DNA from 4 places in the Streptomyces sp. JLYT201 genome. Region 1 is predicted to be linked to each of the others. Evidence: riboswitches for the same ligand, from Rfam matches in the RefSeq annotation. Region 1 holds a riboswitch; each other region holds the start of a gene.
The links. A riboswitch is a leader RNA that binds a small molecule or an ion and turns the genes downstream of it on or off. The one in region 1 is predicted to bind cyclic di-AMP.
Positions count from the first base shown of each region.

Region 2: linked by a shared signal. The riboswitch ahead of AC5WAM_RS21840 (M23 family metallopeptidase) and the one ahead of AC5WAM_RS24185 (transglycosylase family protein) in region 1 are both predicted to bind cyclic di-AMP.
Region 3: linked by a shared signal. The riboswitch ahead of AC5WAM_RS11490 (M23 family metallopeptidase) and the one ahead of AC5WAM_RS24185 (transglycosylase family protein) in region 1 are both predicted to bind cyclic di-AMP.
Region 4: linked by a shared signal. The riboswitch ahead of AC5WAM_RS16440 (C40 family peptidase) and the one ahead of AC5WAM_RS24185 (transglycosylase family protein) in region 1 are both predicted to bind cyclic di-AMP.

Region 1 is NZ_CM182551.1:5,763,703-5,767,165, forward strand. It holds gene AC5WAM_RS24175 (cytochrome P450 family protein) at 1-177, shown strand, start outside; gene AC5WAM_RS24180 (LysM peptidoglycan-binding domain-containing protein) at 307-1,413, shown strand; cyclic di-AMP (ydaO/yuaA leader) riboswitch at 1,605-1,790, shown strand; gene AC5WAM_RS24185 (transglycosylase family protein) at 1,795-2,535, shown strand; gene eno (phosphopyruvate hydratase) at 2,803-3,463, shown strand, end outside.
Region 2 is NZ_CM182551.1:5,228,962-5,232,424, reverse strand. It holds gene AC5WAM_RS21845 (aldo/keto reductase) at 1-704, opposite strand, end outside; gene AC5WAM_RS21840 (M23 family metallopeptidase) at 952-2,094, opposite strand; cyclic di-AMP (ydaO/yuaA leader) riboswitch at 2,107-2,275, opposite strand; gene AC5WAM_RS21835 (PP2C family protein-serine/threonine phosphatase) at 2,507-3,463, opposite strand, start outside.
Region 3 is NZ_CM182551.1:2,919,651-2,923,113, reverse strand. It holds gene AC5WAM_RS11500 (M16 family metallopeptidase) at 1-322, shown strand, start outside; gene AC5WAM_RS11495 (M16 family metallopeptidase) at 346-1,728, shown strand; cyclic di-AMP (ydaO/yuaA leader) riboswitch at 1,990-2,150, shown strand; gene AC5WAM_RS11490 (M23 family metallopeptidase) at 2,164-2,997, shown strand; gene AC5WAM_RS11485 (GntR family transcriptional regulator) at 3,286-3,463, shown strand, end outside.
Region 4 is NZ_CM182551.1:4,081,071-4,084,533, reverse strand. It holds gene AC5WAM_RS16445 (hypothetical protein) at 1-52, shown strand, start outside; gene AC5WAM_RS16440 (C40 family peptidase) at 145-1,437, opposite strand; cyclic di-AMP (ydaO/yuaA leader) riboswitch at 1,446-1,601, opposite strand; gene pcrA (DNA helicase PcrA) at 1,895-3,463, shown strand, end outside.

The DNA of each region.
Region 1 (3,463 bases):
GAGGGGCAGACCGCCCTCGCCACCCTGCTGCGCCGCCTGCCCGACCTGCAACTGGCCGCGGCCCCTGAGGAGTTGAGGTGGCGCGGGGGGCTCATCATGCGGGGCCTCAGGACGTTGCCGGTGCGTTTCACACCCGCCCCGCGGGTCACTCGTGCTGATGGGCCGTCAACAATGTGACTTTCGCGTGATCTCGGCTGAACCGACTTGTGACTGGCGTTCGAGTGCCGCTACGTTCACGACGGCCCGGCACCCGCGCGCTCGCGCGCTCGCGCCGCGCCCGACCTGTCGTCCACGAAAGGCACCTGCATGCTCTCCGGCCAAGGCCGTCACCGTCGCCCCCGCCAGGTCCCGGCGATCCTCGTCACGGCGGGCGTCACCGGATCCGCCATCGCCATCCCGCTCCTCGGTGCGTCGAGCGCGAGCGCGGCGGACGCCGAGACGTGGGACAAGGTCGCGGAGTGCGAGAGCGGCGGCGCGTGGAGCGCCAAGGGCAGCGGCTACTACGGCGGCCTCCAGCTCACCCAGGACACCTGGGAGCGGTACGGCGGCCTGTCCTACGCGCCGAGCGCCGACCAGGCGAGCCGCTCCCAGCAGATCCACGTCGCCGAGAACGTGCTCGCCGACCGGGGCCCCGACGCCTGGCCGAACTGCGCCCCGGCCGCCGGCCTGACGAAGGGCGGCGAGGCCGCCGACGTCGACCCGGGCCTGCCGACGTCCCCGCCGCGCCCCGCGGACTCCGAGGGGTCCGCGACGTCCGGCAAGGACGAGGGCAAGGAGAAGGACAAGGACAAGAAGGGCGCGGGCGAGGAGAAGGACGCGAAGGGCGAGCGCGCGGGCGCCGCCACGGACGCGGACGGCTCCGGGAAGGCCGAGAGGCCCGGCGGTTCCGCCGGCGCGCGAGACAAGAGTCACGAAGCGGACAGCCGGGACGGCGGCGCCGACCGCGCCGAGGCGGGCGAGAAGAGCGACGGGCGCGGCGGCAAGCACCGCAAGCCCGCCGCCGACGGCTCCGACAAGTCCGGTGCGCACGACAGCGCTTCGCCGCGGGAGTCCGACAGCGCCGGGCCCGGCTCGGACGACGCGTCCCGGGACGGCACCTCCGGCCGCCACCGCGGCGACCGCGCCGACGAGAACGCCCCGTCCGGCGACACCGGCCCCGGGCGCCACGCCTCGCGCGGCGACGCGCGGGACGTCCCCGCCGCCGGGCGCGCCGCGGGCACGTACACGGTCCGCTCCGGCGACAACCTCTCGGCGATCGCCGACAGCCACGACCTTGACGGCGGCTGGACGGATCTGTACGCGGGCAACAAGAAGACCGTCGGCTCCGACCCGGACCTCATCCTCCCCGGTCAGCGGCTCGAACTGGGGGCCGAGGACAAGGAAGTGACGGAGGGGAAGCCGGGCGGGAAGTAGGCCGAAAGCCCGGCAGTTCGCGATGAATGTCCGGTTTAAAGACGGTGAGAGGCAAGTGAGAGATGGGTCTCAGAAGCCCTGATCGTCTTTGAAATTCGGCTGATTGCCTGACTACGGTCATGACCGCTCGCCACAGCGGGCCCCGCCGGTCGGTACGCCGAATCCTGCCAACGGCCGGACGGGAACAGTCGTCGCTTCGAGCGCCGAAGGCAGGAGCGGGGGACCCAAGGTAAGTGCCGGGCCCGGACGTTGAGCGGTCGCCAGACCGCGGGACGTACGGACACGGCTAGGGGTGAAGTCGCGCGCTAGGACGTGCGGCCGGGCACTCACCCGCCCGAACCCGACAGCTCACCTCGCAGGCGTCGGTGAGGGGATCACTTCATGCTGCGTTCCGGCAAGGGCAAGCACCGTCGTCCGACCAAGCTCGACAAGGCCACCCGCGCCGCCACCGTCGTCGGTGTCACCGGTGCCGCTGTCGCCGCCCCGCTGATGGCGGCCGGCACGGCCAACGCCGCCACTCCCGCCGAGTGGGACCGCGTCGCCGCGTGCGAGTCCGGCGGCAACTGGTCCATCAACACCGGCAACGGCTACTACGGCGGCGTCCAGTTCTCCGCCTCCACCTGGGCGGCGTACGGCGGCACCAAGTACGCGCCGACCGCCGACAAGGCCTCCAAGGCCCAGCAGATCGAGATCGCCGAGAAGGTCCTCGCGGGCCAGGGCAAGGGCGCGTGGCCGAAGTGCGGCGTGGGCCTGTCCGGCTCCCCGTACACCGGCGGCGGCTCCTCCGGCGGTGGCCAGCAGCAGCCGCAGCAGCAGAACAAGCCGCGGCCGCAGCAGCAGGCCCAGCCGCAGCAGCAGGCCGCTCCCAAGCCGCAGCCGCAGCCGCAGCACCAGCCGCAGCAGGCCGCCCCGCAGGTCGAGAAGAAGACCGTCCAGACCCCGACCGGCAAGGTCGTGAAGAAGGGCGACGGCGAGTACAAGGTCGAGTCCGGCGACACCCTGTCCAAGATCGCCCAGGAGCACGACGTCAAGGGCGGCTGGCAGAAGCTGTACCAGCTGAACGACGACATCGTCTCCGACGCCGACTTCATCTACCCGGGCCAGCAGCTGCACCTCAGCTGACCCGCCCCGGCCCCGGCAGCGCCCGGAGCCGCCCCGTCCCCATGGGCTACCGCCCCGGTGCGCGTCCCCCCGCCGCACCGGGGCGGTACCTTTTTGTCCGGTAGTTTGTTTGCTGAGGGAACTATCCGCGTTCGGTCCGTCGGTCCGTCCATGTGCTGGGCGGTCGGATGGCCGATGCCCCGGAGCCGGTTAGGCTCGTGTCGCAGGGGCCAGCGCGGCCCCTAGTACCCCCGCGTACCCCGCGTCACATCCCATAAGGAGATGCTCGTGCCGTCCATCGACGTCGTCGTAGCCCGGGAAATCCTGGACTCCCGAGGCAATCCCACGGTCGAGGTCGAGGTCGGCCTCGACGACGGCTCCACCGGCCGTGCGGCCGTCCCGTCCGGCGCCTCCACCGGCGCCTTCGAGGCCATCGAACTCCGTGACGGAGACGCCAACCGCTACGGCGGCAAGGGCGTGGAGAAGGCCGTCCTCGCCGTCATCGAGCAGATCGGCCCGGAGCTCGTCGGCTACGACGCCACCGAGCAGCGCCTGATCGACCAGGCCATGTTCGACCTGGACGCCACGGACAACAAGGGCTCCCTCGGCGCCAACGCCATCCTCGGCGTCTCCCTCGCCGTGGCCCACGCCGCCTCCGAGGCCTCCGACCTGCCGCTCTTCCGCTACCTGGGCGGCCCGAACGCGCACCTGCTGCCGGTGCCGATGATGAACATCCTGAACGGCGGATCCCACGCGGACTCCAACGTCGACATCCAGGAGTTCATGATCGCCCCGATCGGCGCTGAGTCCTTCTCCGAGGCCCTGCGCTGGGGCGCCGAGGTCTACCACACGCTGAAGAAGGTCCTGAAGAACAAGGGCCTGTCCACCGGCCTCGGCGACGAGGGCGGCTTCGCGCCGAACCTGGAGTCCAACCGCGCCGCCCTCGACC
Region 2 (3,463 bases), 530 kb from region 1:
TTCTCGGCCCGGGCGCTGTCGACCTGCGTGCCCGGGCGGTACTTGCCGGTCAGGAAGCCCGCGGCGAGGCCGAAGTACGGGACGGCGGCGAGCCCGGAGCGCGACGCGATCTCCTGGAGGGGGCCCTCGTAGGTGTCGCGCGAGACGAGGTTGTAGTGCGGCTGGAGCGCCACGTACCGCACCAGGCCCTCGCGGTCGGAGAAGTCGAGGGACTCCTGGAGGCGCTCGGCGGTGATGTTCGACGCGGCGATCGCGCGCACCTTGCCGGACCGCACCAGTTCGTCGAGGGCGGTGATGAACTCCTCGACGGGCACGGACGGGTCGTCGTAGTGCGTGTAGTACAGGTCGATGTAGTCGGTGCCGAGGCGGCGCAGCGACTCCTCGGCGGCGGCCTTGATGGTGCTCGCGGACAGGCCCTTGTACTCGGGCAGCGCGCCGACCTTGGTGGCGACCACGACGTCGTCGCGGTTGCCGCGCTCGGCCATCCACCGCCCGAGGACGGTCTCGGACTCGCCGCCCTTGTTGCCGGGCACCCAGAACGTGTAGGCGTCCGCGGTGTCTATGAAGTTGCCGCCCGCGGCGGCGTAGGCGTCGAGGACGGCGAAGGACTGGTCCTGGTCAGCGGTCCAGCCGAAGACGTTGCCGCCGAGGGCGAGCGGGAAGACTTCGAGGTCGGACGATCCCAGAGGGCGAAGAGTGGTCATACCGGCGCCAACACCCTTGCGAAGTCGGGAATTCCGGCGGCGGACGGCGGATTCCAGACAATGGATTCCAGCATGTGGAACCCGGCCGGGGAGGCCCAACCCGGCCGGGGAGGCCCGCGCAACGGGGAACCGGCGGCCCTGGCGTCGGGGGGTCGTCGCCAGGGCCGCCGGAGTCTGAGGGCCCTTCGCGGTCAGCGGCCGGCGGCCAAGCGGTCGGCGCTCAGCCGTCAGCTGGCCGCGGGCGGGATCAGGGCGTCAGGCCCTTGCCGCGCAGCCAGGACAGCGGGTCGATGGCCGCGCCGCCCGTCCTGACCTCCAGGTGGAGGTGGACCCCGGTGACGTTGCCCGTGCCGCCCATGCGGCCGATGACGTCGCCGGTGCTGACCTTCTGGCCCACGCTGACGGAGAGCGAGGACTGGTGGCAGTACCAGATCTCGGTGCCGTCATCGAGCTTCAGGACCGTGCGGTAGCCGTACGCGCGCGCCCAGCCGGCCTCCGTGATGGTGCCGGAGTGGACGGCCTTGAGGGGGGTGCCGCTGGCTCCCGCGAAGTCGAGGCCGGTGTGGCTGCCGGAGGACCACATGGAGCCGGAGTCACCGAAGTGCGAGGTCAGCACGTACGAGGAGACGGGGAGCGTGAAGCTCTTGGCGAGCTTCGCGAGGCGCTCGGCCTCGCGCTTCTTGCGGGCCGCCTCCGCCTTCTTCCGCTTCTCCTCCGCGGCCTTCGCCTTGGCCTCGGCCGCCGCCTTGCCCTGCTGGGCCGTGGCGGTCGCGGCGGCCCTGGCCACGGCCGCGTCCTGGGCCTGCCTGCGCTGCGCGTCGTCCGCCTGGCGGTGCTGGTTCTCGGCCTGCTGGAGGATGCGGGCCCGCAGGGCCTCCCCCGCGTCCGTGGTGCCCCGCTCGGCGTCGGCGCCGGTGACGCCCGCGGAGCTGAGCGGCGCCGCGGCCGCGGCGGTGGCCGGTGCGGCGGTGTCGTCGCCGTCGACCAGGGCGCCGACGCCGGGCAGCGAGTCCGCGACGGACGCGAGGTCCGGCAGGGCGATGGAGACGGGCGGCTTGCCGCCCTGCGCGGTGGCGATGCCGCCCGCGCCGACGGCGGCGATGACGCCGACGCCGAGGACGGTGGAGCTGCGGGCGAGGCCGCCGCCGCCCTTCTTGTGGATGCGGTGCTTGCCGCGCACGGGGCGGACGGTCTCCGCGGTGGGGTTCCACTCCTCCCAGGAGGCCGGGGGCTCCTGGGCGGCGTAACCGGCGTACCCGGCGGGCGCGGAGGCCTCGGCGTGGTCGGCGTGCCCGGTGTGTCCCCCGGGTCCTTCGCCGCCGTCGGCGCCCTCGATGAGACCGCCGTGGGGTATGCAGAGCGCTTCTGGGGCAGGCCGGTTGGACGCCACGGGGGCGCACTCCTTTCCTTCCTTCTCGCCTACCGGGTTAGCTGACGGGTTCGGAGCAGGAAGGTCTCCTACGGCCGCTGCTCGTGCACGGCGGATACGGGTCCGCGTGCGCGAGAGGCGTCCGATTCACCCCAAGATGGTGGTTCCCCGGCTCCCTTGCGGGATTAGGCGCGTGCGCGCGGAGCCGCCGGGTGTGACGGCTGGGACGACCGCGCTGCGTTATCGAACGTTAATAGACAGCGGGGCGGTATTCCAAGCTGTTCGAGTTGATCGTTAACGCTTACGCCACAAACACAACGGGACATCAAGGTTGGGAATAGGGCGAGTTGAGCGCGCGTCATGACGCTGCGCAGCGAAATCGATCTTCACTCGCGGATGACGGGTCGTCAGTTGCAGTGCGCTGGGACTCCGTTCAGTCACGCGGCGTGACGGGTCGTCGTACGGCGAGGAGCGCCATGTCGTCGGTGGCGCCGCCGCCGGTGTGGTCCAGGACCTCGGCGACGAGCGTGGACAGGAGCGCGTCGGGGGCGTCCGCGCCCGAGAAGACGCGGCCGCCGAGCCGGGCCGCGGGGTCGTAGAAGGCGCCCCGCGCGTCCCGGGCCTCGCTGAGCCCGTCGGTGTGGAGCAGCAGCGTGGATCCGGGCGGGAAGTCGGTCTCGTCCGCGCGGTCGGGCCAGGCGCCGAGGTCGCCCATGCCGAGCGGCAGCGCGGGTTCGGCGGGCGAGAGCACGCGCAGGTGCCCGTCGGCGCGCAGCAGCAGCGGCTCGGGGTGGCCGCGGTTGACCAGGCGCACGCTGCCGCCGCCGTGCGGGATCTCCGCGAGGACCGCCGTGGTGAACCCTTCGAAGGCGTCGAGCCCGTCGCGCCGCGTGCCCTCGCGCGCCAGGGCGCGTTCCAGGCGCTGCGCCACGGCTTCCAGGGTGGCCTCCTGCTCGGCCGCCTCGCGGAAGGCGCCGATGACGACGGCGACGGCGGCCACCGCGCCCATGCCCTTGCCGCGTACGTCGCCGACGATCAGCCGGACGCCGTGCGGGGTGTCCTGCACCGCGTACAGGTCGCCGCCGATGAAGGCGTCGGCCTGCGCGGCCTCGTACCGGGCGGCGACGTCCAGGCCGCCGATGCGCGGGTCCGGCTGCGGCAGGACGGCCCGCTGCGCGGCCTCGGCGATGGAGCGGGCGGAGGCGAGGCGGGCGTCGCCGCGGCGGACGACGCGGTTGATCACGACGGCGAGGGCACCGACGGTCAGCATGGTGACGAACGAGGTGACGACCTCCACGTCCACGCCCGAGTGGTTGTCGATGCGCAGGGCGAGCACGGCGGCGCAGGACACGGCGGCCGTCGCCACGGTGGTGCCGAGCGAGAAGAACGG
Region 3 (3,463 bases), 2.8 Mb from region 1:
AATGGAACGGGCCCAGGCCCAGTTGGAGCGCGAGTGGCTCGACCGTCTCGGCACGGTCGCGGGCCGCGCGGACGAGCTGTGCCGGTTCGCCGTGCTCTTCGGTGACCCGCAGCTCGCCCTCACCGCGGTCCAGCGCGTCCTCGACATCACCGCGGCCGAGGTCCAGGAGGTCGCCAAGGCGCGCCTGCGCCCCGACAACCGCGCGGTCCTGGTGTACGAGCCGGTGGCCGCCGCGGAGGACGCCGACGGCGCGGACGGCACGGCCGCCGAGACCCAGCAGGAAGCCGCCGAGACCCAGCAGGAAGAGGAGGCGGCGAAGTGAGCGAGGCTGAGACGTCTGTGAAGATGCAGTTCCACCCGCAGCCCCAGGCGGGCACGGCCAAGCCCTGGGCCTTCCCGGCCCCCGAGCGCGGCGCCCTGGCCAATGGCCTGACGGTGCTGCGCTGCCACCGCCCCGGCCAGCAGCTCGTCGCCGTCGAGGTCCACCTCGACGCGCCCCTGGACGCCGAGCCGCAGGGCCTGGACGGCGTGTCCACGATCATGGCGCGGGCGTTCTCCGAAGGCACCGACAAGCACTCCGCCGAGGAGTTCGCCGCCGAGCTGGACCGCTGCGGCGCCACGCTGGACGCGCACGCCGACCACCCCGGCGTCCGGCTCTCCCTCGAAGTGCCCGTCTCCCGCCTGGCGAAGGGCCTGGGCCTGCTGGCCGACGCGCTGCGCGCGCCCGCCTTCGAGGACGGCGAGATCGAGCGCCTCGTCCGCAACCGCCTGGACGAGATCCCGCACGAGACCGCCAACCCCGCGCGCCGCGCCGCCAAGGAGCTGGCCAAGCAGCTCTTCCCGGCCACCTCGCGCATGTCGCGCCCGCGCCAGGGCACCGAGGAGACGGTCACCGCCATCGACTCCGCGGCCGTACGCGCCTTCTACGAGAAGCACGTGCGCCCCGCCACGGCCACCGCCGTCGTGGTCGGCGACCTCACGGGCACGGACCTCGACGCCGTCCTCGCCGACACCCTCGGCGCCTGGACGGGCGGGTCGGCGGAGCCGCACGTGATGTCCCAGGTGACCGCCGACGACACCGGCCGCGTCGTCATCGTGGACCGCCCCGGCGCCGTCCAGACGCAGCTCCTCATCGGCCGCGTGGGCGCGGACCGGCACGACATCGTCTGGCCGGCGCAGGTCCTCGGGACGTACTGCCTGGGCGGCACCCTCACCTCGCGCCTGGACCGCGTCCTGCGCGAGGAGAAGGGGTACACGTACGGCGTGCGCGCCTTCAGCCAGGTGCTGCGCTCCGCGGCCCCGCGGTCCCCGGAGGGCGCCCCGGGCGTCGCCATGCTGGCCATCAGCGGCTCCGTGGACACGCCGAACACGGGCCCGGCGCTCGACGACCTGTGGAAGGTCCTGCGCACCCTCGCCGCCGAGGGCCTCACGGACGCCGAGCGCGACGTCGCCGTGCAGAACCTGGTGGGCGTGGCCCCGCTGAAGTACGAGACGGCCGCCGCCGTCGCCGCGACGCTCGCCGACCAGGTGGAGCAGGAACTGCCGGACGACTTCCAGGCGACCCTGTACCGGCAGTTGGCCGGGACGGGCACGGTGGAGGCCACCGCGGCCGTCGTGAGCGCGTTCCCGAGTGACCGTCTGGTGACGGTGCTCGTCGGTGACGCCGCACAGATCGAGGAGCCCGTCAGGGCCCTCGGCATCGGCGAAGTGACGGTTGTCACCGGCTGATTGCGGCACACACGCCGTGAAGCGGCCCCACCGGGCCGCAAGGGGCAAACCGGAATGAACGCCGCGTAACCCAAGGGACCCCGGAGGCGCAGGAAGCCTCCGGGGTCCCGGCATGCCGCCATATGTCCGAATTGACATGGAGGTTGGGTGTCTGCCGTGTGGCGTGCGCTACAAAAGGCGGGATCCGTTTGTCGATTGAAAGATGAGACGTTTAGCGTCAGTGCGGCTGTACGTCACGCAGTACGCCGCGCCCGCGGCACCGCACAGTCATCGCCGAGTCCCCGTACGGCGCGAGCCAGGGGAGCCGGGGACCCACACGTCCCTGGGGTGAATCGGTCCCCTTGCCGCGAGGCGAGGAGTCCGTAGGAGACCTTCCTGCTCCGAACCCGTCAGCTAACCCGGTAGGCGAGAAGGAAGGAAAGGACCAGCCGCTTCATGGCGCTCATCCGCCCGACCGGCAAGCACCGCCGTCCGAGCCGCATCACGCGCACCACCGCCAGCGCCGCGGGCGTCGCCGCCCTCACCACCACCGGTGTCATCTCGGGCCTGGCCGCTCCGGCCCTCGCCGCCGACGGCTCCGCGGACCACGCGAGCACCGGCCTCACGCAGGCCATCGCCATCAACGACACGCTGGCCGACGAGATCGACGCCCAGGCCGCCGCCCAGAAGCAGGCCGCCAACGACGCCGCCGCCCAGAAGAAGGCGGAAGAGGCGGCGCGGCAGAAGGCCGCCGAGCAGAAGCGCAAGGCCGAGGCCGCCGCGAAGGAGAAGGCCGAGAAGGAGGCCGAGGCCAAGGCGGCGAAGGAGGCCAAGGAGCGGGCCCGCGAGCGCGCCGCCCGTGACGCCGAGCGCAAGCGCCTGAACGCCTACGTGGCCCCGGTCGCCGGCTCCTACGTCTCCACCTCCTACAAGGCCGGCGGCGGCATGTGGTCCTCCGGCAGCCACACCGGCATCGACTTCCACGCCGCGTCCGGCACCTCGGTGCAGGCGGTCGGCGCGGGCACCGTCGTCGAGGCGGGCTGGGGCGGCGCCTACGGCAACAACGTCGTGATCAAGATGAACGACGGCACGTACACCCAGTACGGCCACATGTCGTCCCTCAGCGTCACCGTCGGCCAGGCCGTCACCCCCGGTCAGCAGATCGGCCTCTCCGGCTCCACCGGCAACTCCTCCGGGCCGCACCTGCACTTCGAGGCCCGCACCGGCGCCGAGTACGGCTCGGACATCGATCCGATCGCCTACCTGCGCTCCCACGGCGTGGCCGTCTGACGCATCGACGGCGCGAGCGCCCCGCGCCCGCGCACGTCCCGAAAGCCCCGGCTCACCGAGCCGGGGCTTTCGGCATCGGGGCACGGCTCGGGCCCTAAGCGTCCACGACCGGTAAGCGTGCCGCCGCGCACACCTTTGGCCAAAAGATATCCATGGATTCCGGTGCCCCATCGGAAAATGCGGCCATCTGCAATAGAGTCCGTCCTGGCAGCGTCCATGGAGTCGTCGCACCGGCGTCTTCAACGCGTCGCGCGACGCGTTTCGCGGGCATTAAAGCGGAGGTCCGTCATGCGCATTCCCGCGCACTCGGTCTGCACGGCCATCCGGGACGACATCGTCTCCGGTGTCTACGAACGCGGCACGCGGCTCACCGAAGAACTCCTCGCCCGCCGCTACGGCGTCTCGCGCGTCCCCGTGCGCGAGGCCCTGCGCACCCTGGAGGCCGAGGGCTTCGTCGTCACCCGCA
Region 4 (3,463 bases), 1.7 Mb from region 1:
GGTCGGCGCGCTGACGACGGCGAACATCTTCATCGCCGTCCTGTGGACGTAACCGCCCGCTGCCCACGTTTTCGGCCCTCTCCGTAGAAGAGCGACACCTCTACGGAGAGGGCCGAAAACGTGTCGCCCTCCTACGGAGACGGGTCAGGCGGGCCGGACCACGCTGTGGATCGGCATGTAGTAGATCGACTCGACGCGTACGTTCGCGCCCGGCTTGGGGGCGTGGATCATCTTGCCGTTGCCTATGTAGATCCCTACGTGGCTGATGTCGTCGTAGAAGAAGACCAGGTCACCGCGTTTGGCGCTGGACGTGGACACCGTCGTGCCGACCTTCACCTGGTCCCAGGTGGTGCGGGGCAGCGAGATTCCGGCGGTCTTCCACGCGGCCTGCGTGAGCCCGGAGCAGTCGTAGGAGCCGGGGCCCGTGGCGCCCCATACGTAGGGCTTGCCGATCTGCTTCTCGGCGAAGCCGATCACCTTCTCGGCCTTCGCGGCGTACCCGCCGTCCGTGTTCCCGGAACCCGAACCCGAACCAGAACCGGAACCCGAACCGGAATCAGAGTCGGATCCCGTGCCCGATCCCGAGCCGGTGCCGGTGCCGGTGCCGGTGCCGGACCCGGTGTCGGCGCCCGACCCGGCTCCCGTCCCCGAGCCGCCGCCGGAGCCCTGCTCCCGCTCCTTCCGGGCCTCCTCGGCCTTCCGCTTGCGCTCCTCCTCCGCCTGCTCGCGCGCCAGCTCGGCGGCCTTGCGCCGAGCCGCCTCCTCCTTCCGCTTCTCGATCGCGGCGAGCCGCGCCTTCTCCTCGGCGGTCAGCTTCGACAGGAGGGTGCGGGCCTCGCCGAGCTTGCTCTGGACGGTCCGCTTGCTCGCCTTCAGCTCGTCACGGGAGTCACTGAGCGTCTTCAGGCTCTTCGCGGCCTTCGCGCGCTGCTTGGTGGCCGCCACCTGCTGGGTCTGGTAGTCGTCGACGGCCTTCTTCTGGCGGTGGGTGAGCCGGTCCGCGAGGTGGTTCTGGTCGAAGAAGCCCTTCGGGTCGTCGGCGAGCATCAGGGCGGCGGTCTCGGAGACGGCGCCGGTGCGGTACTGGGCGGCCGCGAAGGAGCCGAGCTGCCGACGGGCCTCGTTCAGGTCGTCCGTGCGCTCGGCGACGTCGTCCAGGAGCTTGTCGACGTGCTTGCGCTGCTTGTCGGTGCGTTCCTTGGCCGAGTTGTACTTCTGGGTGGCCACGCCCGCCTGGTGGTAGAGGTCGTCGACCTTCTTCTGCACCTCTTCGAGACTCGGTTCGGCGGGCCTGGTGGGCTTCGCGGGGGCGGACGGTGCCGCGTTCGCGCTCTGTGACAAGAGCGCTACGGAGGTCAGCGCGGCCGTCGTGATGCCGAGTGCGGGGGCGCTGCGTGCCAGGGGGGAGCGGGTGCGCGGCTTGCGGTGCGACGCCAAGGGAGGCGACTCCTTCCGTGGACCGCCTACCGGGTTAGCTGTCGGGTTCGGGCGGTTCGGAAGGGCTGCCCTACCGGCCCGTGCGAGGCGCAGCGGGACGGATTCACCCCAGGATCATGGTGGGTCCCCGGCTCCGGACACGTCGGGATCGGCGCGCGTCGGACTCGGCGGAGGCCGCGCGGCCCGGCGTGGTTCGCCGGTTTGGGGGGACGTGCGGCCCGCGGAGCACGCTAGCCAACTCCTGTGGCGCGGGGGAAGATTGATGTTCGATATGCCCGATACGTTTTCGTGACTTTCCGCACCCCCGTGCCCTCCCCGGCGCCGCCGCGACGCGGCTCACCTGCGGCGTGGCCCGGCGTGACCGTCCGGTGGCACCCCGTGGACGGCGCCGGGCGGCCGCGGTGGTGGCCGGAACCCGGGGTGGTTTGTCAGTGGGGCCGCCTAGACTCGGGAGGCGATGAGCAGCCTCTTTGACGACAGCTTCCTGGCGGACCTCAAGCCCTCGCAGGGCGCTGAGGAGGAGCCCCCGCCGCCGCCCGAGGACAGCGCTCCGGAGCCGATTCCGGACGACCTGTTCGACGGGAAGTTCGACGCGCCCGCACCCCGGGACGGGTACTACCGGGACGGCGCCCCCCGTCCGGCCCTCGACCCGGCGGCGCTCCTCGACGGGCTGAACGAGAATCAGCGCGCGGCCGTCGTGCACGCGGGATCCCCCCTGCTCATCGTCGCGGGCGCGGGCTCCGGCAAGACCCGCGTACTGACCCACCGCATCGCGTACCTGCTCGCCGAGCGCGGGGTGCACCCCGGCCAGATCCTCGCGATCACGTTCACGAACAAGGCCGCGGGCGAGATGAAGGAGCGCGTCGAGCAGCTCGTCGGCCCGCGCGCGGGCGCGATGTGGGTGTCGACGTTCCACAGCGCGTGCGTGCGCATCCTGCGCCGCGAGTACAAGAAGCTGGGCTTCACGTCCTCGTTCTCGATCTACGACGCCGCGGACTCCAAGCGCCTGATGGCCCTGGTCTGCCGGGACCTGGACCTGGATCCGAAGAAGTTCCCGCCGAAGTCCTTCAGCGCCAAGATCTCGAACCTGAAGAACGAGCTGATCGACGAGGAGGACTTCGCCGCCCAGGCCGCCGACGGCTTCGAGAAGACCCTCGCCCAGGCGTACGCGATGTACCAGTCGCGCCTCCGCGAGGCCAACGCCCTGGACTTCGACGACCTGATCATGACGACGGTGCACCTCCTGCGCGCCTTCCCGGACGTCGCCGAGCACTACCGCCGCCGCTTCCGGCACGTCATGGTCGACGAGTACCAGGACACGAACCACGCGCAGTACGCGCTGGTGCGCGAGCTGGTCGGCCCCGCTCCGGCGGAGGGCGAGGAAGGCGAGGCGCCCGGCGAGCTGTGCGTGGTCGGTGACGCCGACCAGTCCATCTACGCCTTCCGCGGCGCCACGATCCGCAACATCCTCCAGTTCGAGGAGGACTACGCGGACGCCACCACGATCCTCCTGGAGCAGAACTACCGCTCCACGCAGACGATCCTCAGCGCCGCCAACGCGGTCATCGAGCGCAACGAGAGCCGCCGCCCCAAGAACCTGTGGACGAACGCGGGCGCGGGCGCCGGCATCACCGGCTACGTCGCCGACACCGAGCACGACGAGGCGCAGTTCGTCGCCGACGAGATCGACCGCCTCACGGACGCGGGCGACGCGAAGGCCGGCGACGTGGCGATCTTCTACCGGACGAACGCGCAGTCGCGTGTCTTCGAAGAGATCTTCATCCGCGTCGGCCTGCCCTACAAGGTCGTCGGCGGCGTCCGCTTCTACGAGCGCAAGGAAGTCCGCGACGTCCTGGCCTACCTGCGGGTCCTCGCCAACCCGGAGGACGGCGTACCGATGCGCCGCATTCTGAACGTGCCGAAGCGCGGCATCGGCGACCGCGCCGAAGCCATGATCGACGCGCTCGCGCAGCGCGAGAAGATCTCCTTCCCGCAGGCCCTGCGCCGCGTGGACGAGGCGTACGGC